Regions from separate parts of the Kitasatospora sp. NPDC051853 genome, predicted to be linked through region 1. Evidence: riboswitches for the same ligand, from Rfam matches in the RefSeq annotation. Region 1 holds a riboswitch; the other holds the start of a gene.
What was found. A riboswitch is a leader RNA that binds a small molecule or an ion and turns the genes downstream of it on or off. The one in region 1 is predicted to bind cobalamin.
Positions count from the first base shown of each region.

Region 2: another riboswitch for cobalamin. It lies ahead of ACIA8O_RS29960 (ribonucleoside-diphosphate reductase subunit alpha); the one in region 1 lies ahead of ACIA8O_RS36340 (prenyltransferase/squalene oxidase repeat-containing protein).

Region 1 covers NZ_JBITBY010000017.1:49,437-52,999, forward strand. Annotated here, with positions in the region: gene metE (5-methyltetrahydropteroyltriglutamate--homocysteine S-methyltransferase) at 1-1,711, shown strand, start outside; cobalamin riboswitch at 1,827-1,971, shown strand; gene ACIA8O_RS36340 (prenyltransferase/squalene oxidase repeat-containing protein) at 2,074-3,563, shown strand, end outside.
Region 2 covers NZ_JBITBY010000011.1:252,677-256,239, forward strand. Annotated here, with positions in the region: gene ACIA8O_RS29950 (glycoside hydrolase family 26 protein) at 1-325, opposite strand, end outside; gene ACIA8O_RS29955 (hypothetical protein) at 459-1,349, opposite strand; cobalamin riboswitch at 1,493-1,634, shown strand; gene ACIA8O_RS29960 (ribonucleoside-diphosphate reductase subunit alpha) at 1,793-3,563, shown strand, end outside.

The sequences.
Region 1 (3,563 bases):
CGAGCTCAAGTCGGCCGGTGCCGAGTGGGTCCAGCTGGACGAGCCCGCCCTGGTCCAGGACCGCACCCCGGCCGAACTCAACGCCGCCACCCGGGTGTTCCGCGACCTCGGCGCCCTCACCGACCGTCCGAAGATCCTGGTCGCCACCTACTTCGACCGGGCCGGCGAGGCGCTGAAGGTGCTCGCCAAGGCCCCGGTGGAGGGGGTCGGCCTGGACTTCACCGGGCCCGCCGCGGCCAACCTGGCGGACCTCGCGGCCGTCGGCGGGCTGCCCGGCAAGCGGCTGGTGGCCGGGGTGGTGGACGGGCGCAACGTCTGGGTCAACGACCTGGAGAAGTCGCTCGCCACCCTGGCCACCCTGCTCGGCCTGGCCGACCGGGTGGACGTCGCGCCGTCCTGCTCGCTGCTGCACGTCCCGCTGGACGCCACCGCCGAGCGCGAGCTGGACCCGCAGATCGCCCGCTGGCTGGCCTTCGCCCGGCAGAAGACCGCCGAGGCGGCCCTGCTCGCCCGGGGCCTGCGGGAGGGCACGGACACCATCGCGCCCCAACTCGCCGCCAACCGCGCCGACCTGGCGTCCCGGGCCGGCTCCCCGATCACCCGCGACCCGGCCGTCCGGGCCCGGGTCGCGGCCACCACCGAGGCCGACGCACGACGCGGCCAGGCCTACCCCGAGCGGGCGGCGGCGCAGCGGGCCCGGCTGGCCCTGCCCGTGCTGCCGACCACCACCATCGGCTCCTTCCCGCAGACCGCTGAACTTCGGCTTGCCCGGGCTGACTTGCGGGCCGGGCGGATCGACGCGGCGGCCTACCGGGAGCGGATGGAGGCCGAGGTCCGCGAGGTGATCGAGTACCAGGAGAAGGCCGGCCTGGACGTCCTGGTGCACGGCGAGCCCGAACGCAACGACATGGTCCAGTACTTCGCCGAGCAGCTCACCGGCTACCTCGCCACCCAGCACGGCTGGGTGCAGTCCTACGGCACCCGGTACGTCCGGCCCCCGGTGCTGGCCGGCGACATCTCCCGGCCCGCCCCGATGACCGTCGACTGGCAGCGCTACGCCCAGTCCCTGACGGACCGTCCGGTCAAGGGCATGCTCACCGGCCCGGTCACCATGCTCGCCTGGTCCTTCGTCCGCGACGACCAGCCGCTCGGCGACACCGCCCGCCAGGTCGCCCTCGCCCTGCGCGACGAGGTCACCGACCTGGAGGCCGCCGGGGCCGCGGTCGTCCAGGTGGACGAGCCCGCCCTGCGCGAGACCCTGCCGCTGCGCGCCGCCGACCGGGCCGGCTACCTGGCGTGGGCCACCGAGGCGTTCCGCCTCACCACCTCGGGCGTCCGCGCCGACACCCAGGTCCACACCCACATGTGCTACGCCGAGTTCGGTGAAATCCTCGGCGCCATCGAGGACTTGGACGCCGACGTGATCTCCCTGGAGGCGGCCCGCTCCCACATGGAGGTCGCCCACGAGCTCACCGACGCCGGGTACCCCCGCGAGGTCGGCCCCGGTGTCTACGACATCCACTCCCCCCGCGTCCCCTCCGCCGAGGAGGCCGCCGCCCTGCTCCGCGCCGGTCTCGCCGCCCTTCCGGCCGAACGGCTCTGGGTCAACCCCGACTGCGGCCTGAAGACGCGTGCCTGGCCGGAGACCCGCGCCTCGCTGGAGAACCTGGTCGAGGCCGCCAGGACGGTCCGCGCCGAGCTGGCCGGCTGACCGTACCGCCCGGGAGGCGCCCGCCCAGGCGCCTCCCGGGCCTTACGGGTGTGCCGGTCTGACGGATGGTCAGCACTGGTTGCGCTGTGGTGGGGGCGACGTGACACAGCGTTGACGCTCCGGACGGCCACATGGTCTGATGAACCGCTTTTCATTCTCGATGGTGGGGGAAGCCGGTCGAACTCCGGCGCTGACCCGCAACCGTGGACCCGCCGGCCGGCGGGTGAGCCGGAATGCCCATCCCGAGGAGTCCACCAGCAAGCACGTGCGTCGTCGCGGACTACGACGCGGTCACCGCAGGCCCGTCCGGGCCCTGTCGGCTGCCCCGTCACTCCCGCATCGACCGATCAGGGAGACATTCGGTGAGGGTCAGCAGTCGCACCACCCGTCCGCGCGGAGGCCGCAGCCTGGCGTCCGCCCTGCTCACCTCGGCCGTCGCGGTCGCCGCGACCGGCACCGTGCTGATCGGCCACCCCGGCACCGCCGCGGCCGAACAGGACCTGTCCGCCCTCACCGGCACCGATCCCTCGACCGTCCGCCGGGACCTCGGCACCACCGACCCGTCCACCCCGAAGCCCAGCCGCTCGCCCGACCTCGCCAAGGGCGGCACGTACCTCACCGACCCGGCCCACCTGATCGACGGTCACTACTACGACGCCGTCCCCGGCTTCAAGTTCGCCGACTTCGGACTCACCATCGACGGCGCCTTCGCGCTCGCCGCGACCGGCACCGACGACGCCGCGCTGCGCCGGATCGTCGACTTCCTCGACCAGCAGGGCAGGGACGGCAACGACCGCACCGTCAACGACTGGACCGCCGTCGGCACCGAGTACGCGGGCGGCGGCTCGATCGGCAAGGAGGCGCTGCTCGCCCAGGTCGTCGGCCGCGACCCGCGGAAGTTCGGCGGCCACGACCTGATCGCGGCGCTCGACGCGGCGGTCTGCGCCAAGGCCTCCGAGGACCTCGGCTGCGACGCGGCGGGCAACTACACCTGGGCGACCTCGGTCTTCTCCCAAGCCCTCGGCGTGACGGCCCAGTTGCGGGCCGGGGACACCACGAACGCCGCCGCCCCGACCGCCTACCTGCGCGGCCTGCAGAAGCCGAACGGCGCCTGGCCGAGCCTGATCCCCGCCACCGGCGACTCCGACGTGGACAGCACCGCGATGGCCGTCATGGCGCTCGCCCTGGTGCCCGGCGAAGACGCGGCGGCGGCCGTCGACAAGGGCCTCGCCTGGCTCGCTTCCGTCCAGAGCGCCGACGGCGGCTTCCCCGGCGCGGCGGACAACTCCACCAACTCCGCCGCGCTGGCCGTCCAGGGCATGACGCTCCGTCAGGGGACGTACGCGGCGCAGATCGCCAAGGCCGTCGAGTTCCTGGCCGACCGGCAGAACGGCGACGGCGGCTTCGACGTCGCCTCCGCCGGCCAGAAGGGCTCGGACGTCCGGGCCTCCACCCAGGCGCTCGGCGGTGTCACCGGGATCTCCTTCGGCACCCTGAAGCGCGATCTCGGTACCATCCCGCCCGACCCGAGCGGCTCCCCGTCCCCGTCCCCGTCCGCCTCCACCTCTCCGGAGCCTTCGCCCTCACCCTCGGCCTCGGCCTCGCCCGAGCCCTCCGGCTCGCCGTCCCCGTCGCCGTCCCCCTCCGCGTCCCCGTCGGCGTCCCCCTCCGCGTCAGCTTCGGCGACTGCCGATCCGTCCAACTCGTCCACGTCGCCCGGCAATCCGACACCCACGCAGTCCGTTACGACCACCACCCGTGCCCCCGCCCCGGCCGGCGGCGGCACGGGTCAGGGCGGCCCGGCCGACTCCAGCCTCGCCCGGACCGGCACCGACGTCCTGGGCCTGGTGGC
Region 2 (3,563 bases), on a different contig from region 1:
CGGCGAAGTCACCGTAGGAGGCGTTGTAGAGCTCGTTCTGCAGTTCCACGTGCTGCCCGATGACCGTGCCGCGCGGCTTGCCCGAGCGGGCGGCCTGCTCCAGGTCGGCCAGCAGCTGGAAGACCGCCCGGGCGTTGGGCGAGGCGGCCGGGTCACGCTTGAGCAGGTCCTTGCCCAGATCGGCCGGCACCGGACGCGACGCCGGGGCCGACGCCAGGCCGGGCCCGGACGAGGCCGGGGCGGAGGTCGGGGCCGCTCCCGGCCCGTCCTCCGCGCCGCTGACCGCTATCACCGTCGCGCAGACGAGCGAGGCCGTCAGCGTCACGGCGCCCAGCGTCACAGCACCGCCGTGTCTGCCCCGCAGAGATATCACGGACTCCCCCTGACAACTCCTGATCATCCTTGACAGGGAGACAGTATCGGGGCCTGCGTGCGGATCTGACCCCAGGTCACACCGGTCAGCCCGCCTGCGAGAGAGCCCGCTTCTCCAGCGTCGAGCGCACCCGGGCGGCGAAGCCCGGTCCGGCGTCGGTGGCGACCTTGTCAGCGGTGATGCCGCCCTCCTTCGCCGAGCCCGCGGCCGTGAAGTACGCGAACCGGCCGAGCGAGCCGTGCGTGCTGGCGCACCCCACCTCCTGGCAGAAGTCCTTCATGCCTTCGACCTGGAGGCCCTTGAGCTGTCCGTTGACGTTGCCGGTCGCCGTCTCGGCCTGGAGCCGCTTGTCGAAGACCGCCACGCCGACCACCACGGCGCTGTCGTTCAGCACGTAGGTGGCCCGCACCACCTGCCGGCAGGCCTGGTTCTCGATCGCGTCCGCGAGCCCGCCGGTGATGGCGTGCCAGCACGGCGTGACCGTCGTCGCGCTGCGCCGGGTCCAGACGGCGCCGCCGAACTCGAGGGTCTCCTCGGGGAAGAACGCGGCCGGGTCCACGGGTGCCTTGTCCGTGCTCACGTCCCAGATGGCCTTGAGTGACGCGTCGTCACCGGCGAGCGGGGACGCCGGGTTCGGTACCGGCGCCTTGGTCGCCCCGGTGGTGGCCGTCGGGCTCACGCTGGAGCCGGTCTTGCCGGTCGAGGCCGTCCCGGTCGGCTGTGCGACCGGGTCGCCGCCCTTCGACACGGAGACCGCCACGGCGACCAGCCCGCCGACGACCGCGAGCGCGACCACGCCGAGCAGCAACCGCATCCGGGTCTTCCGCTTCGCGTCGTCCTGGGCCCGCTGCGCCATCGCGTCCCAGTCCGGTCCGCCGGCCGGCGGACCGTACCCCGGGTACTGCTGCTGGTACTGCGGATATCCCTGACCGGGCTGCTGCCCGTTGCCACCGTTCATGCCCACCCCATCACTCATGAGCGCAGATCCTAGGCCATGTGGAGAATCCGCGAACAGGGACGGCCTCGGCTCCCCGAACGGCCTCCTGCGGGGCCTCCGGCCATCACTCCGGGCCACCATCGCGCTACACGACACCACACAAGATGTGGGGTCCACCAAGCCAGCTAGCACTACATGTATGCTCGCTCTCGCTGTCGATGCAGGGGAACTCCGGTGGAAGTCCGGGACTGCCCCGCAACGGTGAGCGGCCGCCTCGACGACGGCCCGCGAGTCCGGTGACCTGCCGACGGTGTGCCACACGGCTTCCCCGCAGATGCCTTGGAGCACCGCAGTGACGTCCGGGCCTCGCGGGTGGGCCGGGGGGTGGATCGCGCGCGCCGTGACGGCGTCAGCGCCGTACTCCCCTGCGCCCAAGTCGGCCCGGCAGCCATGCCGACCGCCGCCGCCAGGAGAGAAGCGCCTTGACCATCGCTGCCTCAGTTGCCCTGCCCGCCCAGGGAACCGCCGAAGACCGGACCGAACCGGGGGCCGCCCTGCTCCGGCTCCTCACGGACCGCAGCGCCGACCTCCCCCAGGTGGACCCGGGCCACGTCGCGGCCGCTGCGCTGCGCGGCCGGCACGCCGGTTCGGACTTCGCCGAGCTGCGCGGGCTGGCCGTGGAGGCTGCCGCCTCGATGATCGCCGAGGACCCGCAGTACTCGAAGCTGGCGGCCCGGCTGCTGGCGCTGGAGATCCAGGACGAGGCCGTCTCGCAGGGCGCCGTCTCCTTCTCCGCCTCGATCGCCGTCGGCCACGCCGAGGGCCTGATCGGTGACGTCACCGCGGCCTTCGTGGCCAAGCACGCGGCCGCCTTCGACGGTCTGGTCGACCGCTCCGGCGACGACCGCTTCGAGTACTTCGGCCTGCGCACCGTGCAGTCCCGCTACCTGCTGCGCCACCCGATCACCCGTCAGGTGATCGAGACCCCGCAGCACTTCCTGCTCCGGGTCGCGGCGGGCCTGGCGGTCGGCGACACCGAGGAGTCGGTGGCCGAGGTGGCCGGGCTCTACCGCCTGATGAGCCGTCTGGAGTACCTGACCAGCTCCCCGACGCTGTTCAACTCCGGCACCAAGCACCCGCAGATGTCCTCCTGCTACCTGCTGGACTCGCCGCTGGACAACCTGGACTCGATCTACAACCGGTACGCCCAGATCGCCCGGCTCTCCAAGCACGCCGGCGGCATCGGCCTGTCCTACTCCCGGATCCGCTCGCGCGGCAGCCTGATCCGCGGCACCAACGGCAAGTCCAACGGCATCGTCCCGTTCCTGCGCACCCTGGACTCCTCGGTCGCCGCGGTGAACCAGGGCGGCCGCCGCAAGGGCGCGGCCTGCGTCTACCTGGAGACCTGGCACGCGGACATCGAGGAGTTCCTGGAGCTCCGCGACAACACCGGCGAGGAGGCCCGCCGGACCCACAACCTCAACCTGGCCCACTGGATCCCGGACGAGTTCATGCGCCGGGTGAACGCCAACGCCGACTGGTCGCTGTTCTCCCCGGCCGACGTGCCCGAGCTGGTCGACCTCTGGGGCGCCGAGTTCGACGAGGCCTACCTCAAGGCCGAGCAGGCCGGCAAGGCCGTCCGCACCATCCCGGCGCAGACCCTGTACGCCCGGATGATGCGCACCCTGGCGCAGACCGGCAACGGCTGGATGACCTTCAAGGACGCCTCCAACCGGGCCGCCAACCAGACCGCGCTGCCCGGCCGGGTGGTCCACTCCTCGAACCTCTGCACCGAGATCATCGAGGTCACCGACGACTCCGAGACCGCCGTCTGCAACCTCGGCTCGGTCAACCTGGGCGCCCACGTCGCCGCGGGTGCCACCGTCGCCGACCTGCTCAACGCGATGGACTGGGAGCGGCTGGACGCCACCGTGCGCACCGCCGTGACCTTCCTGGACCGGGTCATCGACATCAACTTCTACCCGACCACCGAGGCGGGCACCTCCAACTCCCGCTGGCGGCCGGTCGGCCTCGGTGTGATGGGTCTCCAGGACGTCTTCTTCCAGCTCCGCCTGGACTTCGACTCCGCCGAGGCCAAGCAGCTCTCCACGCTGATCGCCGAGCGCATCATGCTCACCGCCTACGAGCGCTCCAGCGAGCTGGCCGAGCAGTTCGGCAAGCACGAGGCGTACGGCGAGACCCGGGCCGCCCGCGGCCAGCTGCACATCGACCACTTCGGCGTCACCCCCGCGT